Regions from separate parts of the Massilia sp. CCM 8734 genome, predicted to be linked through region 2. Evidence: riboswitches for the same ligand, from Rfam matches in the RefSeq annotation. Region 2 holds a riboswitch; the other holds the start of a gene.
What was found. Region 2 has a riboswitch for glycine ahead of gcvT (glycine cleavage system aminomethyltransferase GcvT). Riboswitches for the same ligand answer to the same signal wherever they lie in the genome.

Region 1 (11,275 bases), on a different contig from region 2:
CTGGGAGCGATGCGGAAAGTGGTCATGGCGGCGGCTGGCAAAAAGCTTGCGGTTAATGAAGATGCGCTATTTTACGCTCTCCCGTGGCGCGCCCTTGCGGCCGGCCCCATTTTGCCGCGCAAGGTATGATGCTTCGCCGGGCCGTGTCAGGCCGGTACCTGAAAATTCACTCGGGCAACTTTTACAGTCTTAATCAAGGAAATCCAGATGGCCGCTTACGAATTTACTGTCACTGTCAGGACCCAGTACCTGCCGGAGCAGTCCGATCCGAGCCGAAGCAATTACGTGTTCACTTATGCGATTACGATAAAAAACACCGGCACCGTCGGCGCGCAGCTGATCTCGCGGCATTGGGTCATCACCGACGCCAACAACCACATCGACGAAGTGCGCGGCCTGGGCGTGGTCGGGCATCAGCCGCTGTTGCAGCCGGGCGAACAGTTCGAATACACCAGCGGCACCCAGATGGCGACCCCGCAAGGCTCGATGACCGGCGAATACTTCTGCGTGGCCGAAGACGGCCATCAGTTCGAGACCAAGATTCCCGAATTCGTGCTGTCGCTGCCGCGCACCCTGCACTGATCTCAGCGGCTGGTGTCGTCGGGGAGTTCCTGTTTTTTCTCCGGCGCGTTCAGCTGCTGGTCGTTATTGGTCGGCTTCGGTCCCGAATACATCGTCCACCACACGATAAACACCAGCAGGAAAAACGCCACGCCTGCTTCAAGCATTAACACCCACATATCGACTCCCATGTCTTCAACACGCATCAGTTTACTCGTTTCGGCCGGCGCCGTCGCGCTGGTCCTCGCGGCATGCACCACGCCCGAGCCCAAACAGGCGCCGCCGGTCGTCATGCCGCCGCCGGCAATGCGGGTGGAGCCGCCGCCAGAGCCGCCTTTGCCACCGCCAGCGAAGGCCGAACCGGCGCCGTTGATGACGCCATCGACCTTTGCCGCGCTGCCGGGCTGGGAGCGCGACGACCTGCGCCAGGCCTGGCCGGCTTTCATGACCTCGTGCGGGGTGTTGGCGCGCAAGCCCGAATGGAAAACCGCGTGCGGCGCCGCGCGCACGGTTGATGCAAACAATGGCGCGGCCCTGCGCAGCTATTTTGAAACCTGGTTCGTGCCGAACCAGGTGCGCGCGGCTGACGGCGTCGACACGGGCCTCATCACCGGTTACTACGAACCCTTGCTGCGCGGCGCCCGCAAACGCGGCGGCGCCTTCCAGACACCGCTGTACCGGGTGCCGGACGACCTGCTGACGATCGACCTGGCCAGCGTGTATCCGGAGCTGAAAAACAGGCGCGTGCGCGGACGGCTGGTGGGCAAGAAGGTGGTCCCGTACGGCAGCCGCGCCGAGATCGAGCGCGCCGACATCCCCGGCAAGGAACTGCTGTGGGTCGACGACCCGGTCGAAGCGTTCTTTTTGGAAGTGCAGGGTTCCGGGCGGGTCAAGCTGGCCGACAGCGGCGAGACGGTACGCGTGGCCTACGCCGACCAGAACGGCCATCCGTACAAGGCCATCGGACGCTGGCTGATCGAGCAGGGCGAGCTGACGCCGGAGCAGGCTACCGCGCAGGGCATCAAGGCCTGGATTGCGGCGCATCCCGAGCGGCGCCAGGAACTGTTCAACGCCAATCCGAGCTTCATTTTCTTTCGCGAAGAGCGCCTGCCCGATCCCTCGGTCGGACCGAAGGGCGCACTGGGCGTGGCGTTGACGCCGGCGCGTTCGGTCGCGATCGACCCCACGTTCTTGCCGCTCGGCGCGCCCATCTGGCTGGCCACCACCGAATCGGGCAGCGAGGTGCCGATGCGGCGCCTGGTGATGGGGCAGGACACGGGCGGCGCCATTCGCGGCGCGGTGCGGGCCGACTTCTTCTTCGGCTTCGGCATTGATGCGATGGAAAACGCCGGCCGCATGAAGCAGCGCGGCCAGCTCTGGGTGCTGTTGCCCAAACCCTGATTGACGCGCAGATTGGCTACAATCGCACATTACCCCACGCTTTTTTATAGAGGATTCCATGAACTATGCAGACCTGCTGATCGAGACCCACGGCAAAGTGGCCGTGATTCGCCTGAACCGTCCCAAAGCGCTGAACGCCCTGAACGACAACATGATGGATGAACTGGGCGACGCGCTCTACAAGTTCGACGCTGACAGCAATATCGGCTGCATCATCCTGACCGGCAGCGAAAAGGCCTTCGCGGCCGGCGCTGACATCGCGGCGATGGTCGACTACGACTACGGCGACACCTACGGCGGCAACTACATCGGCCGCAACTGGGAACATATCCTCAACGTGCGCAAACCCGTCATCGGCGTGGTGCAGGGCTTCTGCCTCGGCGGCGGCTGCGAACTGGCCATGATGTGCGACTTCCTGATCGCGGCGGACACCGCCAAATTCGGCCAGCCCGAAATCAAGGTCGGCGTGACCCCAGGCGCCGGCGGCACGCAGCGCCTGCCGCGCACCATCGGCAAGGCCAAGGCGATGGACATGCTGCTCACGGCGCGCATGATCGACGCGGCCGAAGCCGAGCGCACCGGCCTGGTATCGCGCGTGGTCCCGGCGGACAAGGTGATGGAAGAAGCACTGGCTGCGGCCACCACCATCGCCTCGATGTCGGTGTCGGTGGCGATGGCGATCAAGGACAGCGTCAACCGCGCGTTCGAGACCACCCTGACCGAAGGCGTGCGCTACGAGCGCCGCTACTTCCACGCGGCGTTCGGCACGCCCGCCCAGAAAGAAGGCATGCAGGCGTTTTTGGCCAAGCGTCCGCCCAACTTCGACGGCTTGTAAGTTTGTAAGTCAGTCGCTGGCGCGCCAGCAGCCGTGAAAGCCGAACGGTATCCGGTGCGGCAGGCGCACCGTTGCGACGGGGCCGGCCGCCAGGTCCGTCGCGTCGATCACCAGCAGGTCGCTGCGGCCTTCCTTGGCGCGCCACGCCACCGCCAGCAGCCAGCCATCGCCCTCGGGCGACTGCGCCGAGCGCGCCACGAAGACCGGTTCGGAGACAACGTCGCCGGCCGGCAGTGTATAGAGCTGGCGCGTGCCAGAGGCAAAGTCGAAGCATGCCAGCGCGTCGTACAGCACACTCTCCGAACCGCTCCTGATGCGCTGCACGCTGTGGCAGCAGTAAAAACCCACGCGGTTGCGGCGCCCGCTAAAGCGCTCGTCGATGCGCGGGAATTCCGCCGCCAGGTCGTCGAGGATGGTGCGCTCGAAACTATCGCCATCGCTCTCCATATCGAACGTCCAGCGGCACAGGCACGCCGCCATGCCGGCCGGGTCGCCAGGGCTGCCGTCGGCGTTGGGCATGCCGGGTGCGGTGCGTGACTCCATCACATACGCCACGATGCGCCCGCCATCGTCCCAGGCGTTCATCACATGGAACACGTGGCAGGCGTCGCTGGCGAACCAGCGCAGCTTGTCCATCGCTTGACCACGCACGCCGATGCCGACGTGGCTGCGCTTTTCCGCTTCCCATGCGAACAAGGGTAGTCCTTTCATGGCGCGTTCCACGCTGATGGTCAGCGGGGTAACCGGAAACAGCACATGGCGTTCGGTCAGCATGAAGTCGTGCATCATGCTTGCGTAGGGGGCGCGGAAGACGCCTGACGTGGTGACCCGGCAGTGCGCATCGAGCACGCCGTACTGCATGTTGGGCTCCCCCGGACTGTCGGGCAGGTAGGAGAAAAAATGCAGCTCGCCGGTGGCCGGATCGGCCTTGGGATGCGCGGTGAAGCGCCTGTTCACGGCGCCGTCGAAATCCTGGTGCCCCTTCGACGCCAGCGTGTGCGGGTCCATTTCGAACGGCTGGTGCGATTCTTCCAGCGCAAACAGGCGCCCGCCGTGCCAGGCCATATTGGTATTGGCGGTGCCGCTGTTCTTGCCGTGGACTGACGGGTCGCTGGTGGCCGGGTTGCCGAAGGTGCCGAACAGCGCATGGCCGGCGTCATTTTCGAGCTGCCATTTCGGCGTGCGCGCCCAGCGGTTGGCATAGGCCACCTTGCCGTCGTCGATGAAGAAGGCGTGCACCATGCCGTCGCCCGAGAACCAGTGATAGTGGTCGTCGCGCGGCGCGAAGCGGGGGTTCGGTCCGACGCGGTACAGCGCGCCGCGCAGTTGCGGCGGCAGCGTGCCGGCTACCTGCAGTGCGTCGATGTCGCATTCGGTATCGAGGGGAGCGTAGTTCCCCGTGAAGAAATGGCCTGGCATGGTGATTCCTGGTGGGTTTAAAGACTGTGCATGGCTTCGCGTACGTACGCGATCAGCGGCGCGTCGATGCCGGAGCCGGTGCGCAAGCCGGGCTCCATGTCGAAAGCGTGGCGCAGCTTGGCCTGGAGCGCGGGCTGGCCCGCCGCCTTGGCCAGCGACAGGGCCTGCCACTGGCGCGCCAGTGCTTGCACCTCGACGCTGGCGGCCGGCGTGCCTTCGGCCAGGTGATTGCGCAAGGCGCAGATGAGGATGGGCCAGGTGTCGGTTTGCTTGACGTAGTGCTGGCGCAGCAGGGCCATGTCGGCCGGGCTGCAGTAGTTGGCGTAGATGGCCAGGCGCCGGTGCGCCATGGCGTGCGAGATGAACTGCATCGCCGCGCGGTCAACCCCGCTGAGAGTGTGCAGGGTGGGCTCGTTCCAGTTCATGGCGTAGAGCTTCATCAGCATCCCTTCATCGCCGCCCACGCTCTCCAGCAGGGTGGCGATCCAGCGTTGCGCGAACGCGCCGGCTTCAGGGCTGTCGGGCGCCAGGCCCCGGGCCATCAGCTCGTGCAGCGTGGCGGTCAGCTGTGCATTGGCGCCGCCGCTGCCGCTGTGCTGGCGCCGCGTCTTGAGCGTATGCAGTTCGGCGTCGGTGAAGTAGCGTGCGCTGGCGGCCATGCGTTCGAGGGCGGCCAGCCAGTTGTCCATCGACGGCTCGTGGCGCTCGTCGAGTTGCGCCTGCAAGTCGCGCAATTGGCCGTGCAGGGCGCTCGCTTGCGCGATCTGGCGTTCGAGCGACGCGATCTGCTGCGCCACCACCTGCGGCAGGCTGGCGCCGCCGTCGGCCAGCATCGCCTGGATTTGCGTGAGCGGCAGGTCGAGGCGGCGCAGCGCCTGGATGCGATACAGGCGGGCCACGTCCGCGCTGTCGTACAGGCGGTAACCCTTGTCCGAGCGGACCGAGGGCGTGAGCAAGGCGATATCGTCGTAATGGCGCAAGGCGCGCACGCTCAAGCCGCTGCGTTTGGCCAGTTGTCCTATTTTCAGTAGCATGCCGGTTTCTCCATTTGCAAGATGGTAAACCGTCACGTAGCGAGAGGGTCAAGCGCAAGCGCGTCAACAGCCTGCAAAACCGGGGAAAACCCCGGTTTTGCAATTCAGGCCATTCAGGTCGGTCCGTTGATGCTCATGCGCTGCGTGTGCGTCCAGCGATGGTCCGACGCCGACACCGCGGAGTTATAGGTGCGGTAGGTCTGGCCCTCACCCGGCCAAGGGTCCATGATGTACACGTTGTTCACGCCATTGGCCGTCTCGTACCCGCGTCCCACCATGATGTGCCCACCGCCGTTGCTCCAGCCGTAGCGCATCACGAACGGACGATTGGCGTTGATGTCCGATACCACGCTGCTCCATGACGAGGCCACGCTGTATGCGCCGTTCGCCACGCCCCACGCCTTGAGGATGTTCTGCACGCTGCCGTTGGAACCGTACATATTGTTCGGCTGGTTGGCCGGGCTGTTCCAGTTGAAGTAGGTGTTTCCGCAGGCGTAGTTCAAGCCGAACGCCCAGTTTACGATCTGGCACTGGCTCGGTGTCTTCTTGTAATAGTTCAGCACCGCCTTGCTCGACGCCGACCAGCACCACTGGCTGTGTTCCTGGGTCGTCAGCGGCACGCTCAGCGTGCGCCATTGCGCCATGGCTGCCGGCAGCGCCAGCAAAAGTGAGACACCGACGACGATCTTTTTCATATTTGTGTTCATGTTATCTCCTGATTCGTTCTGAGGATGGTCGGCTTACTTCGAAGCGTCCAGGTTCTGCTTGACCGCGCTGCGCAGCGGCTGCAGCAGCTCCGCTTCGTCCATCAGGGCGTCGCCGGCCTTGCCGTCCTTGACGGCGCGCTGTTGCATCAGCAGCGATTCGCGCGCCGAATGCAAAGGTGCATAGCGGGTGCGGCCGTCTTCGCGGGCGACCACTTCCAGCACGTCGGACCGCGCCTGGTAGATGCGCACGAAACGCACATTGCTTCGCTCGGCGTCGGCGTAGTAGCCCATCGACGCATCCACATCCTTGGCCAGCACGGCGGCGCCGTAGGCGACCGTTTCGTAGTTCCCGTTATTGAGTTCCACCGTCGCCATGCCGATCGGACGCCGGTTCAACAGGATGACGAAGCGCCACTGACCGGTCGCCTTGGCCATCTGTTTCATGCTGCCGCGTCCCGCCAGCAGCTCGTTCGGATCGATCGTATAGACCGGGAAGCCGTAGCCGATCTTGGCGTCCTTCAGGTCCTGCATGTCGTTGATGTCGAGCGGGAAGTCGACCGGCGCGCCGCTGGCGCCGCGCACTTGTACCTGGTGCGTCACGAACTGGGCGAAGTCGCGCTGGGCCGCAGCCTGCGCCGCCGCTGCCGCGCGCTTGGGCACCGCTTTGAAGGTGCTGGTCCCATCGGACTGGGCCTGTGCCGGCGCACCGGCCAGGGCCAGGCTGGCGCCGCACAGCAGGGCGGCGAGCATGGGACGGCATGAGAGCATTTTTGTTTGCATTATTGACTTCTCCTCACATAGATTGATACTGGAGCCCCGCCTGTCCAGGCGGGGTGGGTGCTGCGACTGCATTGGCATGCACGCATGCCGGACACCGTTGTCAACGCACATGGTCAGTGCGTCGGAAAATCGAGAGAGCGTTGCATCAAGTCGCCGATCATGTCGGCGGTGACGGCGGACAGGGTCCAGCCCAGATGCCCGTGGCCCGTGTTATAGAAGACGCAGGGCGACTTGCCGCGACCGACGCGCGGCAGCATGGTCGGCATCATCGGGCGCAGGCCGGCCCACGGAATCACGCTGCGCGTGTTCACGCCGGGGAAGCATTCATGCACCCAGTCGATCAGCGGGCGAATCCGGTCGTCGCGGATGTCGCGGTTGAAGCCATTGAATTCGGCCGTGCCGGCCACGCGGAAGCGATCGATCCCCAGGCGGCTGGTCACCAGCTTGGTGGCGTCGTCGAGCAGGCTGACGGTGGGTGCGGCCGCCTGGCTGGCCGCGTCGTTCAGGTTGACCGTGATCGAGTAGCCTTTGACCGGATAGATGTTGACCCGGTCGCCCAGGCTGGCGGCCAGCGCGCGGCTGGCGGTGCCGGCGCAGATGACGATGCCGTCGTAGGTCTCGGTCTGGGTGCGCTCGCCGTCGCCCACGGTCACCTGGGCGTGGCGGCCGTCGGTGCGCACTGCGCCGATCCGCATGCCGTAGCGGCAGTCCACGCCATTGCGGCGTGCGGCGGCGGCCAGGCCCGTGGTGAATTTGTGGATGTCGCCGGTGGCGTCGCTGTCGGTGAAAAAGCCGCCGTAAAAGTCGCCCGCCAGGGTCGGCTCGATGGCGCGCATTTCGCCGGGAGTCACCGCCCGCCGCGCCAGGCCGCCGGCGGCCAGCATCCTGCTGACCTTGGCGGCGTGCTCGAAGCCGGCCTTGTCGCGGTAGATGTGCAGGATGCCTTTGCGCTTGACGTCGAAGTCGATGCCCTCGGCTTCGGCCCACGCGAACAGGTGCTCGCGCGCGGCAATCGCCAGGCGCGCCGTCTCCACGGTGTTCCTGCGGTAGTGGGGAATGGCGGCGGCGAATTCGGCGAACCACGACAGCTTGTGCCAGCTCGGTTTTGGGCTGACCAGCAGCGGCGCGTCGCGCCGGAACATCCACTTCAAGCCCTTGAGCATGGTGGAGCGGTGGTTCCAGACTTCGGCGTTGGAGGCCGACAGCTGGCCGCCGTTGGCGAACGAGGTTTCCATCGCCGCGTAGCGGTGTTGTTCGAGCAGGGTGGTGGCAAAGCCACGTTTGGCAAGGGCGTAAGCGGTCGTGACGCCGGTGATCCCGCCGCCTATTACTGCAATGGTTTTCATGTGTCTTCCAGGTCCGAAAAACGTCAGATAGGAGAGTCCGCGCGCCGCTGCGCGTCGGATACCCCCTCTGTGCTGGACCTGAGAGATTCGCCGGCAACGCGCGATGCGTGGCCGGTTTGCTCCTTCGGTGCACCGGATGACGACTCCCGGTGGCTCTTCAGAGTTCAAATGCGTTATCGGTCCTGGGGCCTGAGAGATTCCGGGGCGGTTGCTCCTTCGGCGCCATCGATCCTTACCTGAGACATTGCGATCGACAGACTCTCCCGATAACGCTTAGCGTTGCGCTAAGTATGCCGTGGGCATATGTATGCAGAATACCGCAGGAATTATCGCCAATACAACCTATTTAAATGATAGCTGTTGTTTCCAAGACAATACCGACAAATTACCGACTGCCGCTGACCCGATCCCAGTCCAGGTCGAACCGCGCCAGGAATTTTTTCAGGCGGTCGGCGTCGTTGGGTTTGCTCTTGGCACTGCGCGAGACGGCGAACAGCTTGCGCCCGGCGTCGGACAAGGTGCTCGACGCGCGGCACACCTGCACCACGGCGGCCAGTTGCAGGGCGTCGAACAGGTCGAGGCCGGCGGCGGCTTCGTCGCCCATTAGCCCGGCGAGGTCGACCTCGGCCAGGGTGGGCGCCGGCGCGCGCGTGTAGTGGTGCCAGAGTTTTTGCAGCCGGGCCACTTCGGCGCTGACGATGCCCTCCGAAATGCCGCCCGCCTCGGCCAGGGTCGCCATGCGCGTGACCGACGCCGACAGGTCGCGGAAGTTGCCGGCCCAGACTGCCTCGGGCGACATCGCAAAGCGCATGTAGCGCTCGCGCGCCTCCTTGTTGAAACGCACCATCTGCCCGTATTCCTGGCTGAACTGGTTGAGCAGGTAGACCAGGTTGGGTTCGATGTCTTCGGGCCGGTCCACCAGGCCGGGCAGGGCGTAGGTCCATAAATTGATGCGCGCGTACAAGTCTTCGCGAAAGCGCCCGGCCACCACCTCGCTTGCCAGGTCGCGGTTGGTGCCGGCGATGAGCTGGAAGTCGCTCTGCACTTCACTGTCGCTGCCGACCGGATGGAAGCGCTTTTCTTCGATGGCCTTGAGCAGCATGGCCTGTTCGTCCGGACCAAGTTCGCCGATTTCGTCGAGGAACAGCAAGCCTTTGTGGGCGCTGCGCAGCAAGCCGGGGCGGTCGGCGGCGGCGCCCGTGAAGGAACCCTTGACGTGGCCGAACAGGGTCGAGGCGGCGCCGTCGCCATGCAGGGTGGCGCAGTTGAGCTCGACGAACTTGCCGTCGATCTGGTGGCGCGTTTTCTTCAGTTCGTAGACCCGGCGCGCGAGGAAGGATTTGCCGGCGCCGGTCGGCCCCATCAGCAGCATCGGCGCGCGCGACTTGATGGCCACGCGCTCGATCTCGTCGATCATGGTGTTGAAGCTGGCGTTGCGGGTGGCAATGCCGGACTTGAGGAAAGCCACGCCTTCGGCTTGCTCGCGCGAAAAGCGCTGGGCGATCTGGTCGTAGCGCGACAGGTCGAGGTCGATCAGCGCGTAGCTGCCCGGTTCGGTGGTGGACTGGCGCCGTGGCGGCGAGCTTTGCAGCAGGCGGCCGGGGAAGAAGCGCGCTTCCGTCATCAGGAACATGCAGATCTGCACGACGTGGGTGCCGGTGGTGATGTGGATCCAGTAATCCTCGTTGTCCGGATCGAAGGGGTAGCGCTTGGCGAAATCGAACAGGGCGCTGTAGACCTCGCCGAAATCCCAGGCGTCGCTGATCGGTATGTTGTGCGGGACCACCGTCGTTTCGGGCGAGACGGCGGCGATGTCGGCCGTGACGGCGTCGACCACCGGGCCGAATTTGCCGCTGTAGAGCATGTCGAAGCGGTGCACGGCGTATTCCTCGTGCTGGGTGATGGCGATGCTTGGGCGCCACTTCTCCCAACGGGCCGGGCCCTTGCCACTGTCGAGCTGGGTGCCGACGAATCCGATGACCACGATGCGTTTCTGTTTCATATCTGTATAAAGTTTTATCTTGTCGGATAATTTATCACGTGCTTGCCAGCTTGTCCATTTCTTGCCGGTTTGGCTTGGCGAATTGGTAATCTTTTTTAAATCAAGGACTTAAGGGGAATTGATGCGGATGGGCTGCGAGCTGGCACGCCCTTTGCAATAGAGGAGATACAAACAAGAAAAATGAGGAAGGCAAAATGGCAAACGCACAGTTGTTCCAGACCTTGAAGGGAATCTTTGTCCCTCGCGCCGATGGTCTTAATTCGACAGGCGCTCCGGCTTACAGCATGACGCCACGGCACCAGCTGGCGCAGTATGCCGCCACCGGATGCCTGAATTCGACCTATTACGTCAATGCGCAATCGCAGTTGGCGACGGTGCTGGAGCTGTGCGAGAAGGTCGACGCCAAATTTATCGCGCAGACCGCGATTTACTGCCGCGAACGCGGTTATATGAAGGATATGCCGGCGCTGTTGACCGCTGTACTGGCCGCCAAGGGCGCGCCGGAACTGACCCCGGTGTTCCGCCGCGTGGTCAATAACGGCAAGATGCTGCGCAATGTGGTACAGATTATTCGCTCCGGCGCGGCGGGTCGTAAATCGCTGGGCAGCCGGTCGAAAAAGCTGGTGCAGCAATGGTTGAACCGCGCATCGGAAAAAGAGCTGCTGGCGGCCTCGATCGGCGCCATGCCGTCGCTGGGCGATGTGGTGAAGATGGTGCATCCGAAGCCGTCGCAAGCCTGGCGTGAAGCGTTTTTCGCCTGGTCGATCGGCAAGCCGTTTAACGCGGAGGCGCTGCCGGATGCGCTGAAGGCCTTCGAAGCGTACAAGGCCGACCAGTCGCAGCCGGTGCCGGAGGTGCCGTTCCAGATGCTGACTTCATTGTCATTGTCGGCGCAGGCATGGGCGCAGATTGCGCGCCAGGGCGGCTGGCACATGGTGCGCATGAATTTGAATACCTTCGGCCGCAATGGTGTGTACGCGCTGCCGGGCATGGTCGAAGTCATCGCCGACAAGCTGCGCGATCCGGTGGCGATTGCCAAGGCGGGCGTGTTTCCGTACCAGCTAATGTCGGCGTATATGGCGGCTTCAGACGATGTGCCACGGGCCATCAGCGATGCTTTGCAGGATGCGCTGGAACTGTCGCTGTCGAACGTGCCGCAGGTGGAGGGCAAGGTCGTGATTTGCCCGGAT
Region 2 (11,275 bases):
TTGGCGGGCACGATGGCGTCGATCAGCGCCGCGCGCGACGGATAGCCGAGCGTGGCCAGCATGGCTGCCTGTTCGGCGGTGGACGGGCCGATATGGCGCGGGATGAACGAGTCGCGTGCTTCGAGTTGGGTCAGGCTGGTGCGGGTCATGGTAGTGGGGGCCGGTAGTGGAGCCGAAAAAGGGACTGCCGCCGCTGGACGCGACGGCGGACTGAAAAGAGACGGCCGCCGCGATGGTCATCGGGGCGGCCAGGAATTTTTACTCTGCGGTGGCTTTGCCGTAAGCGGTGGCGTCGAGCAGGCCGTCGATGGCGCCGGCGTCGCTCGGCTTGAGCTTGAACAGCCAGGCCGCGTAGGCGTCGGTGTTGATCGAGTCCGGCGCGTCGGCGACACTGTCGTTGACGGCGATGCACTCGCCCGAGACAGGCGCATAGATGTCGCTGGCCGCCTTGACCGATTCGACCACGGCGGCGTCGTCGCCGGCGGTGAAGACCTTGCCCACTTTTGGCAGTTCGACGAAGACGATGTCGCCCAGCGCGTCCTGCGCGTATTCGGTGATGCCGACGGTGAGGGTGCCGTCAGCTTCGGCGCGTACCCATTCGTGGGACTCGGTGTATTTCAGGTCGGCTGGGATGTTCATAGTGTTTGCTCCAAAAGGTCGCGGTCGATGTAAATACTGCTCATTAGTGTAGGTGCCAGGAATCAGGCAGCGAGGATTTTACCGTTTCGCACGAACGGCAGCTTGATCACGCTGGCGGCCAGCTTCTTGTCGCGGATTTCGACGTGCACGGTGTCGCCCACGGCCACGCCCATCGGCACGCGCGCCAGCGCGATCGCTTCCTGCATGGTCGGGCTGAAGGTGCCGCTGGTGATTTCGCCGGTCGCGCCGTCAGCGGCGAGCACTTTCTGGTGCGCGCGCAAAATGCCGCCTTTTTCGCGCAGGATCAGGCCCACGAATTGAAAGTTCTGGCCCATCGCCTTGAGCGCGGTCTTGCCGATGAAGTCGCGCTCGGCGGCCAGGTCGATGGTCCACGCCAGGCCGGCGTCGAGCGGGTTGACCGTGTCGTCCATGTCCTGGCCGTACAAATTCATGCCCGCTTCCAGGCGCAAGGTGTCGCGCGCGCCCAGGCCCGCCGGCGTGACGCCGGCCGCCACCAGCGCATTCCACAGGTTCTCGGCCTGCGAAGCGGGGAAGGCCAGCTCGAACCCGTCTTCGCCGGTGTAGCCGGTGCGCGCCACCATCACGTCGCCGAAGGCGGTGTCCTTGACGATGACGGCGTTGAACGGTTTCAGTGGCTCGGAGGCGGCCTGGGTGCTTGGCAGCACCTGCCACACCTTGGCGCGCGCGTTCGGGCCCTGCACGGCGATCAGCGCCATTGGCTCGTTGCCGTCGCGGCGCTGGGTGATCGTCACGCCGCTTTTGGTGGCGTCGTTCTGGGCGCTGATCCAGGCCACGTCTTTTTCGGCGGTGCCGGCGTTGACGACCAGGCGGAACCAGGTCTCGCTGAAGAAGTAGACGATCAGGTCGTCGATGACGAAGCCCTGCGGATTGAGCATGCACGAATACAGGGCCTTGCCGGCCACTTGCAGCTTGTCGACGTTATTGGCCAGCAGGGCGCGCAGGAAAGGGCGGGCGTTCTCGCCTTCGATATCGACCACGCACATGTGCGAGACGTCGAACATGCCGACATCGCTGCGCACGGCGTGGTGTTCTTCGATTTGCGAGCCGTAATTGACGGGCATGTCCCAGCCGCCGAAATCGACCATCTTGGCCCCGGCGGCGCGGTGTGCGGAATTGAGCGGGGTCGTTTTAAGCGTCATGGAATCCTCAAGGCAGAGTGAATGGGGGTACGACGAGCAGACGTGGCGCGCCCAAGGGAGTACCTTTGGCCGTTCCGTGTTGCTTCGCGCCCCTCTGTCCTTGATACCTGAGAGATAGCGGATGATGCTCCGCCTGCCCCTTCGGTGGGCCGCCGGCGTGGTGCCGCGGCCGCTCTCCAGAGTTCAGCCGTTGGCGCTGTGCGCCGCCGACCCCTGACCGGTCCTTTTGCCTGAGAGTTTTTGGGTGATGCCCCTTCGGCGGCAGCCTGCGCTGCCCTCTCCCGATCAAGACTGTGGAGGATATGCCAGCAGGGCGGAACTGTCAACCTTGCCAGGGGCGTGCGCGGGTGCGCACGAATGAGATGCGCGGAAAACCATGCTTGGCCCGATTTGTTAAAATAATTCATCTACTTTGCGAGCAGACAGCCATGAGCGAAGAAAAAACGACCCCATCGACGGATGCCTGGTTCACTTTGTCGGGCGATGTCAACAGCGATATGGTGCACCGCGTGTTCGATGCGGTGGACGGCATGAGCGAAAACGGCGTCGAAACGGCGCACGTCTTGATCCAGTCGAACGGCGGCTATGTCAGCGACGGGCTTTGCCTGTACAACTTCCTGTCGAATGCGCCGGTCAAGTTTGTGATGTACAACGCGGGAGCGGTGGCCTCGATCGCCGTGATCCTGTTTTTGTCCGGCAGGCGGCGCTACGCCAGCGAAACGGCGCGCTTCATGGTGCACAAGTCGCATGCCACGGCCTCGCCGGGGGCGCGTCCGGATGCGCTCAACATCATTGTCGAAGGGCTGCGCGCCGACGACGCCCGCACCGAATCGATCTTGCGCAAGCATATAGAGTTGTTGCCCGAGCAGTGGGCGATCCACCAGTATTCCGACCTGCACCTGACCGCGCGCGACGCCAAGGTGGCGCGCATGGTCAATGACGTGGCCGACTTTTCCCCGCCCAAGGGCGCGCGCATCCGCAATATCTAAGATTGCCGGTGCAGCCGGTCCCCGGGCCGGTGTGCGCCCCAGGGCCGCAATCGCGCAAAAAAAGAGCCTGTCAACGGCCAGGCCGAGGCAGACTCTTTCTATTGCTTCCTGTTGGTTTGGTGCATGGCGCCGCCCGGAAACCCGGCGACGCCAGCCGGGGTCACGCTAATCAGCTTTTGCTACCGCTGCTTTTGCTGCCGCTGCCGGAAGACGAACCCGACTGTTTACTGCCCGAGCCGGAACCGGACTGTTTCGAATTGCTGTCGTCATTTTTGTGGCTTTGGCGGCCCGCTTCCACGTGCTGCTCGTGGGTACCGCCCTGGGTGCCGCCGCTTTTGCCGCCCGAGCCGCTGCCGGAGCCTTGCGAGCCCGATTGCTTGTTCGAGCCGGAGCTATCGCTTTGCTTGTTGCCCTGACCGCTTTTCTGATTCGAGTTCATGTTCATTCCTTTTCAAAGTTTGAAAATGTCGTGCTCGCCGGTGGAGCTGAAGAGGCGCTCTCGTCTGCGTTTCCGGTGACACAATCATGCGAGCCGCACTGTTGAAGAGGTATCGGAATGCGCCTTGAACTCGTGTAGGATTAGTTCCTACAAAATTGAAACAAATGCTGACAGGAACAGTCTTAACGATTCGGCGGCATGCGGCTGCCGCGTTGCGCCTCGACGGCGGCGTTGACCGCCAGCAGGGTGGTCTGGAACGCCAGGTTGTCGATGATGCGCGCCAGCCGCGCCGAAGTCTCCGCTGAGCACGATGATGCCGGCCGGCCGCGGATGGCGGCGCGCGGGGCGCTGTCGATGCAGGCGCCGTGCGCACCGCCGCTTTGCATGGCCCGTTCGATCAGATTGCCGCGCGGCGCCGGCAGCGTTGCGGGCAAGCGGCGCGCGGGGGCGGCCGGGGCGCTCATGCTGGCCCTGAGCCACAGGCCGAGCAGGGCCACTCCGGCGCCGTTGGCCATGATACAAAACCATACCCACAGACGCGCGGTGGTGTAGCTGGCCTCGGTCCCGGTCCCGGTGGCGATGGCGGCGGAGGCGGCGAAGCGCAGGGCGTCGCTATTGTCGGCTAAACTTTGGGCGGCCGGTGCCGTTACCGGGTCCATCAGGGCAAGCTGGCTCAGCAGTACGCTAGCCAGCCAGGCGCTGAGCGCCACCAGGACGGCGAAGCAGAGCGTCAGAGTCAGCTTGAGGTCGGCACGGCGGCTGCTTATCATGGCGTAGTCCTTGAGAAAGGGGTTGCTCTGTGGAATTGTTATTATGTTAGAGAAACTCTCAGGCTCGGATTTGTTTTTAATCAACAGTCGAAATGACGATTTGGGGCTTCTTATTGAGGGAAAAGCAAGAATGAGCATACTCACCATGCGATTAAACAAAAAATAACACTTTGTTTCAAACTTTCCGGTTGCCGGTCGGCAATAATGTGAGAGAATGTTTGTTATGGCAAAAGATCTTTAACCCCGAACGAGCAGACAATGGCTCCACCTTCACCCTCCACAGCTGCTAGGAAGACAGGTCCGTCACGCCACGAGTTGCTGGAAACGCTGCTGGGCAGTGTGACCAAGCACGTCAATGACCAATTGATGGCGGTAGCGACGCGTCTCGTTGCGGCGTTGCTGGATGTGACCGATCCCGCGCTCGATGCGCGCACGGTGTTCCTGCGGGTGAAGTCGGGCAATCTGCTGAAAAACAACACTTACGCCTTCTTTCATGTTGCCGCCTCCGGCATCGTGCGTTCCATGCGCGCCGAAATCGAATTGCTGGCGCCATCGCCCAAGAAGACCTTGGCGAGCGTGCCAACCACGCTCGAACTGGTGCCGTACGAAGAGATGGACAGCCGGGTCGCGTTCGACGCCATCAGCCGCCCCTTCGAAATGCAGTATGCGACCCAGATCGCCACGCTCAATGTCCGGCTCGGTTTCCTGCTCGAACGCGACGTGCTGCGCATCAGCCAGAATCCGTTCCGGCCCGAGATGTTCCTGTCGGCGCTGCAACAGGCCTGGCGCGAGTTCGAACCGGATATCGAGGCCCATGGCCTGATCCTGCCGATGCTGCGCCCCTCCTTGCTGTTCGACTTCGCGCCGATGTACGACGCCCTGTGCGACGTGCTGATCAACAAGAACGTGCAGCCCGGTTCGGTGGAAGCGTTCAAGATCAAGAAAACCGAAAGCGCGGTCGCCGCCAAAAAAGCGCGCGCCAGCAGCCAGGCCGAGCTGGCCAAGCAATTGCGCCAGTTCCTCAGCGATGAGGAAGAAGCGCCGGCGGCGTCGTTCGACATTCCGATGATCCCCGACCTGCCGGCCATGGCGCCGTCCGCCGGCGGCGGCTGGCGTCCGAGCGGCGCGGCCGCGTTCCAGGGCGCGCCCGGCGCCGACAGCGTCGCGGCCAGCGTGCCCGCGCCGTGGCAGGGCGGCGCGCCGGCCCATGGTGGAGCTGCAGGGCCGGGCGCGCATGCCGGCGCCGGCTTTGCGGCGCCGCAGTTTGCCGGTGGCGGTGGTATCGCCGCGGGCGCTTTCGGCCACTCGGCCGAGGCTGGCCAGGTGATGGTGCCGGCCTCGCTGCTCGATGCGCTCAAGGGCTTCCAGGGTTTCCAGGGCGGCTTGCCGGCCCAGTTCAGCAACGTCGCTCCGACCCCGGTGGAAGCCCAAACGGGGAACCTCTTCTATTTGCCGCGCTTGAAGGAAAGCATTCCAAAAGGAACACTTTCGCGTGGCGACGAGAGCACCATCGACCTGCTGTCGAAGATTTTCGAGACGGTGTTCCTCGACCCTAACATTCCCAAGGATTCGCGCGACCTGATCCAGTCGCTGCAAATTCCGGTGCTCAAGGCTGCGCTGGCCGACAAGAATTTCTTCTTCGAAGAAACGCACCCGGCGCGCCGCATGATCGACCTGATGTCGACCATGGGCCTGGAGCAGCGCTCCGGCCCGGACGATCCGCTGTTCCAGGTGATGCAGCGCGGCGTCGAGCGGGTCGGGCGCGGCCAGGACGAGGGCAGCGAGCCGGCCGATGTGTTTTCGGAAGTGGTGGCCGAGCTCGAAGAAACCATCAAGGCCGAGGAACACGCGGCGGCCACCGCCATTGCCGCCCCGATCGCGGATGCCTTGCGCAAGGAAAAAGTCACCGCCGCCACGCGCTCGGCCAGGACCGCGGTCGCGGCCCGGGTCGGCAGCGGCCAGGTGGTCGCCATGCTGGAAACTTTCCTTGAGAAAAAGTGGACGTCCGTGATGACGGTCGCCTACAGCGTCGAGGAAGACAAGCCGGGGGCGGTCGGCAACGCCACCAAGACCATGGATGAGCTGATCTGGAGCGTCAAGCCGAAGATCACGCACGAACAGCGGCGCGACCTGATCGGCAAGCTGCCGAGCCTGCTGGCAACCCTGAACAAATGGCTCGACGTCATCAAGTGGCAAGACGCCGACCGCATCCAGTTTTTCGCCGACCTGGCCGAGTGCCACGCGTCGATCGTGCGCGCGCCGCTCGACATCACCCCGGAACGCCAGCTCGAAATCGCCGTCGAAGTGGCCCAGCAAGACGCGATGCGCCGGCTGGACAAGGAAAACGAAGCGCTGGCCGAGGCCGAACAAGCCGCCCATGCCGAGCTGGACGACGCGGAACTCGGGGTCGACGCCCTCGAACGCAATATGTGGATCGAATTTACCGATCCGGACGGCAGCATCCGCAAGGTCAAGCTGGCCTGGATCAGCCCGCTGCGCACGCTCTACATTTTTTCGACCGGGGCGCGGCAGGAAGCGTTTTCGCTCTCGTCCGACAAGCTCATCGAAGCTTACCGCGCCCAGCGCGTACGCGTGATGACGGTCGAAGGCGTGGTCAGCCGGGCGCTGTCGCAAGCCATGGACGAGGCGCTCAGCGACTCGGAGAAGGCGCAATCGGTCGCCGCCTGAAGGGGCCGCGCACGCGAGGGTGTTTCCTTAGTATCCGCACATTGTTAACATTCGCGTATCATTCGGGCCGGGCAAGGCCGGTGCTGCGGCGCCGACCTGCCCGGCTTTATTCACTTCCGGCTTTTGTCTATGAATTGGTATCACCTTAGTGCGCTGGGCGGTATTGCCGTCACCGCACCCCTGGGCGTGGCGATCGCCGTCTGGCTGGCCGCCGCCCATTGCCGCCGCCGCGCCCTGTACTGGTGCCTGCTGTTCGGCGCCACCCTGCTGGTGGTCATCGGCAGCAAGATCGCTTTCCTCGGCTGGGGCGTGGGCATCGAAGCGGTCCATTTCGCCGGTTTCAGCGGCCACGCCACGCGCGCCGCCGCCGTGTTCCCGGTGGCCGCTTACCTGGCCCTGTGCGGACGGGCCAAGGCCTGGCGCTACGTGGCCGTCGGCCTGGGCGTGGCGCTGGCCGTGGCGGTGACGCTCTCGCGCGTGATGGTCGGCACGCACAGCGCTTCGGAAGCGATCCTCGGCTGCCTGCTGGGGCTGGCCTGCGCGGCCGCTTTCATCGCCCTGGTGCGCTCGAACCGCCAGTTTCAGCCGAGTCCGGTCCTGATCGCCGTGAGCGTGGCGCTGCTGTGCATTCCCTACAAGGGCGAGGCGCACAGTTCCCAGCAATGGATGACGGGCCTGGCGCTCGGCCTGTCCGGCGCCGACCGCGTCTACACCACGGCCACCTGGGGGCCGACCCGCAATCCCTACTCGCCGCCATGCCCGAAGGCTGAACGCTACTTCAATTACGTGTGTTTTTGACACCGCAAGCGCAGGCCCGCTCGGCGGGCGCCGCGCAGGGGCGGTTTTGCGGGCCGCGCCGACGGCTCATCCCCGAAAACATGACAACAAATGGTATGATGGACACCTTTAAGATTCCCGAGCTATCTATACAACGTGCGCCTGTCTTCCATTAAATTGTCGGGATTTAAGTCATTCGTCGATCCCACCAATTTCCAGGTGCCGGGGCAGCTCGTTGGCGTGGTCGGTCCGAATGGTTGCGGCAAGTCGAACATCATCGACGCGGTGCGCTGGGTACTGGGCGAATCGAAAGCATCCGAGCTGCGCGGCGAGTCCATGCAGGACGTCATTTTCAATGGCTCGACCCACCGCAAGCCGGCCGGGCGCGCCTCGGTCGAACTGGTGTTCGACAATAACGACGGCAAGGCGTCCGGCCAATGGGGGCAGTACGCCGAAATCGCCGTCAAGCGCACCCTCACGCGCGACGGCACCTCGACCTACTACATCAACAGCCAGCCGGTGCGCCGGCGCGATATCCAGGACATCTTCCTCGGCACGGGCTTGGGTCCGCGCGCCTACGCCATCATCGGCCAGGGCATGATCTCGCGCATCATCGAATCGCGCCCGGAAGAACTGCGCGTGTTCCTGGAAGAAGCGGCCGGCGTATCGAAGTACAAGGAACGCCGGCGCGAGACCGAAAACCGGCTGGGCGACACGCGCGAAAACCTGCTGCGCGTGGAAGACATCTTGCGCGAACTGAACGCCAACCTCGAAAAACTCGAGGCGCAGGCGGTCGTCGCCAACCGCTTCCACTCGCTGCAGGCGGACCAGGAAGAAAAGCAGAAGCTGCTCTGGCTGCTGCGCAAGAACGAAGCGCAAACCGAGCAGAATCGCTACTTCCGCGAGATGGAACAGGCCCAGACCGACCTGGAAGAGCAGACCGCCAAGCTGCGCCACGTCGAACTCGATCTCGAACACCTGCGCCAGGCGCACTTTTCGGTGGGCGACCGCCTGCACACGGCGCAGGGCCACCTGTACCAGACCAACTCCGAAATCGGCAGCCTGGAAGCGCAGATCAAGTTCGTGATCGAATCGCGCAGCCGCCTGCATAACCAGTTGCTGGCGCTGAACGCCCAGCGCAACCAGTGGCAGGCGCAAAGCGGCGACTACCAGCAGCAGATCGAAGAAGCCGAGTACCTGCTCGAAGAACTCGGCGGGCGCGTGGAGCAGTCGCAGATGAACGCCGAAGCGCAGGGCGAGCGCCTGCCCGAGCTGGACGCGGCCTGGCGCGCGGCGCAGCACAAGACCACCGAATCGCGTGCCCGCATCATGCAGGCGCAGCAGCAGATCGAACTCGAATCGGCGCACCAGCGCAACGCGTCGAACATCCTCAATGGCCTGCAAACGCGGCGCGAGCGCCTGCAGCAGGAAAAGAACGGCCTCAACCTGCCCGACAGCAGCCACCTGGCCAACCTGCGCATGCAGCTGGAGGAAAAGCAGCAGGCGCTGGAAGAGCAGACCATGTTGCTGGAAGAAGCGAGCGAACGGCAGCAGCGCACGGAAGAGGAACGCGCCGCCGCGCAGGCGCAGGTGAACGCCGAGACGGCCGCCAACGCGCAGCTGGACGCGCGCCTGTCGGCCCTGAAGCAACTGCAGGAACGCGTGCAAACGCAGGGCAAGGTCCAGCCCTGGCTGCAAAAACACGAACTCGATGCGCTGCCGCGCCTGTGGCAAAAGCTGGGCATCGAACAAGGCTGGGAAACGGCGCTCGAATCGGTGCTGCGCGAGCGCACCGGTGCGCTCGAAATGTCGAACATCGAATGGGCCAAGGCTTTTTTCAGCGATGCGCCGCCGGCCAAGCTGGCGCTGTACGCGCCCTCCATCGCCAGCGTCGCCGCAGCGCCCGATACGCCGGGCATGAAACCCTTCGCCAGCCTGCTCAAGCTGAACGAGCCGGGCCTGCGCGGTTTGATGCAAGACTGGCTGCACAATGTGTTCGCCGCCGACGACACGGCCAGCGCCTTTGCCGAACGCGCGCGCCTGCCGCAGGGCGGCTCCTTCATCACGCGCCAGGGCCATGTGGTGACGCAGTCGAGCGTGCGCTTTTACGCGGCCGACAGCGAGCAGGATGGCATGCTGGGACGCCAGCAGGAGATCGACAACATCGGCAAGCAGCTGCGCGCGCAGACCATGCTGGCCGACGAAGCGCGCGCCCGCGCGGTGCGCGCCGACGCCGCCATGTCGGACCTGACGCGCCGCCTGCAGGATGCGCGCCAGCGCGTCGCCACGCTCACCCAGGGCGTGCACGCGCTGCAGATCGAGGTGGTCAAGCAGTCCGAAGTCGAGGCGCGCTTCAACCAGCGCAGCACGCAGATCCACGCCGACCTGGCCGAGATCGCGGCGCAGGAAGAAGAGCAGCAGCAGATCCGCATGGAGTCCGAAGAAAAATTCGAACAGCTCGACATGGAACTGGCCGAACTGCAGGGCGCGCACGAAGATGGCCAGACCGAATTCTTGAGCCGCGAACAGGCGCTGGCGGACGCCCGTGAAAAACTGCGCGAGCTCGAACGGGCCGCGCAGGAAGCGCAGTTCGCCGAAAAATCCCAGCGCAGCAAGATCGAAGAACTGCGCCGCAGCATCGCCACCGCCACGCAGCAGGCCAGCCAGGTGGGCGAATCGATCGCGGTGGGCCAAATGGAGCTCGAAGCGCTGGAAAGCGGCGCCGCCAGCGACGGCCTGCAAGACTTGCTCGAGCGCCGCACCAACCAGGAAAAGGCGCTGTCGGACGCGCGCCATGAACTCGACCAGATCACGCAGCAACTGCGCGCGGCCGAAGACGCGCGCACCCAGTCCGAACGCAGCCTGCAACCGCAGCGCGACAAAATCATGGAAATGCAGCTCAAGGAGCAGGCCGCGCGCCTGAACCAGGAGCAGTTCGCCGAAGCGTTGAAGACGGTCGACGCTGACGAAGCCGCGCTCAGCGAAAAGCTCCATCCCGACATGAAGCCGTCCTACCTTCAGGGGGAGGTGACGCGTTTGACGAATGCCATCGCGCTGCTCGGGGCAGTCAACCTGGCCGCGCTCGACGAATTGGCGCAGGCGTCCGAGCGCAAGAATTTTCTGGACGCCCAGAACAACGACCTGGTCGAGGCGATCAACACGCTGCAAGACGCGATCGCCCGCATCGACAAGGAAACGCGCGAACTGCTGCAAGATACCTTCGACAAGGTCAATCACCATTTTTCGGAACTGTTCCCGATCCTCTTCGGCGGCGGCAACGCCAAGCTGGTGATGACGGGCGACGAGATCCTCGACTCCGGCGTGCAGGTCATGGCGCAGCCGCCGGGTAAAAAGAACGCCACCATCCACTTGCTGTCGGGCGGCGAAAAAGCGCTGACCGCGACCGCGCTGGTGTTTTCGATGTTCCGTCTCAACCCGGCGCCATTCTGCCTGCTCGACGAGGTCGATGCGCCGCTGGACGACGCCAACACCGAGCGCTTTTGCCGGATGGTGAAACGGATGTCCGACCATACTCAATTCCTTTTCATCTCGCACAATAAAATTGCGATGGAAATGGCCAATCAACTGATCGGTGTGACGATGCAGGAGCAGGGCGTATCGCGCATTGTGGCGGTGGACATGGAGTCCGCCGCGAATTTTGCTACCGAGGCACAAGCAGCATGACAGATTTACAAATGAGCCTGATTGGCGCGGCCGGCGTATTCGTCGCCGGCGTCTTCGCGTATAACAAATGGCAGGAGCACAAGGCCAAGAAGAGCGTCGAACGCGCCT

Region 1: another riboswitch for glycine. It lies ahead of F2P46_RS32260 (D-amino acid dehydrogenase); the one in region 2 lies ahead of gcvT (glycine cleavage system aminomethyltransferase GcvT).

The regions. Positions count from the first base shown of each region.
Region 1 covers NZ_WHJI01000057.1:3,649-14,923, reverse strand. The annotation lists gene rpe (ribulose-phosphate 3-epimerase) at 1-26, opposite strand, end outside; gene apaG (Co2+/Mg2+ efflux protein ApaG) at 208-582, shown strand; gene F2P46_RS32295 (hypothetical protein) at 585-767, opposite strand; gene F2P46_RS32290 (murein transglycosylase A) at 751-1,962, shown strand; gene F2P46_RS32285 (enoyl-CoA hydratase) at 2,021-2,797, shown strand; gene F2P46_RS32280 (carotenoid oxygenase family protein) at 2,807-4,216, opposite strand; gene F2P46_RS32275 (MerR family transcriptional regulator) at 4,234-5,250, opposite strand; gene F2P46_RS32270 (C39 family peptidase) at 5,364-5,957, opposite strand; gene F2P46_RS32265 (hypothetical protein) at 5,991-6,737, opposite strand; gene F2P46_RS32260 (D-amino acid dehydrogenase) at 6,851-8,083, opposite strand; glycine riboswitch at 8,251-8,359, opposite strand; gene rtcR (RNA repair transcriptional activator RtcR) at 8,469-10,085, opposite strand; gene F2P46_RS32250 (RNA-binding protein) at 10,370-11,275, shown strand, end outside.
Region 2 covers NZ_WHJI01000014.1:132,560-143,834, forward strand. The annotation lists gene gcvP (aminomethyl-transferring glycine dehydrogenase) at 1-149, opposite strand, end outside; gene gcvH (glycine cleavage system protein GcvH) at 259-639, opposite strand; gene gcvT (glycine cleavage system aminomethyltransferase GcvT) at 702-1,820, opposite strand; glycine riboswitch at 1,905-2,010, opposite strand; glycine riboswitch at 2,029-2,114, opposite strand; gene F2P46_RS15300 (ATP-dependent Clp protease proteolytic subunit) at 2,249-2,809, shown strand; gene F2P46_RS15305 (hypothetical protein) at 2,979-3,248, opposite strand; gene F2P46_RS15310 (hypothetical protein) at 3,431-4,018, opposite strand; gene F2P46_RS15315 (DUF1631 family protein) at 4,277-6,706, shown strand; gene F2P46_RS15320 (phosphatase PAP2 family protein) at 6,836-7,504, shown strand; gene smc (chromosome segregation protein SMC) at 7,640-11,167, shown strand; gene F2P46_RS15330 (cell division protein ZipA C-terminal FtsZ-binding domain-containing protein) at 11,164-11,275, shown strand, end outside.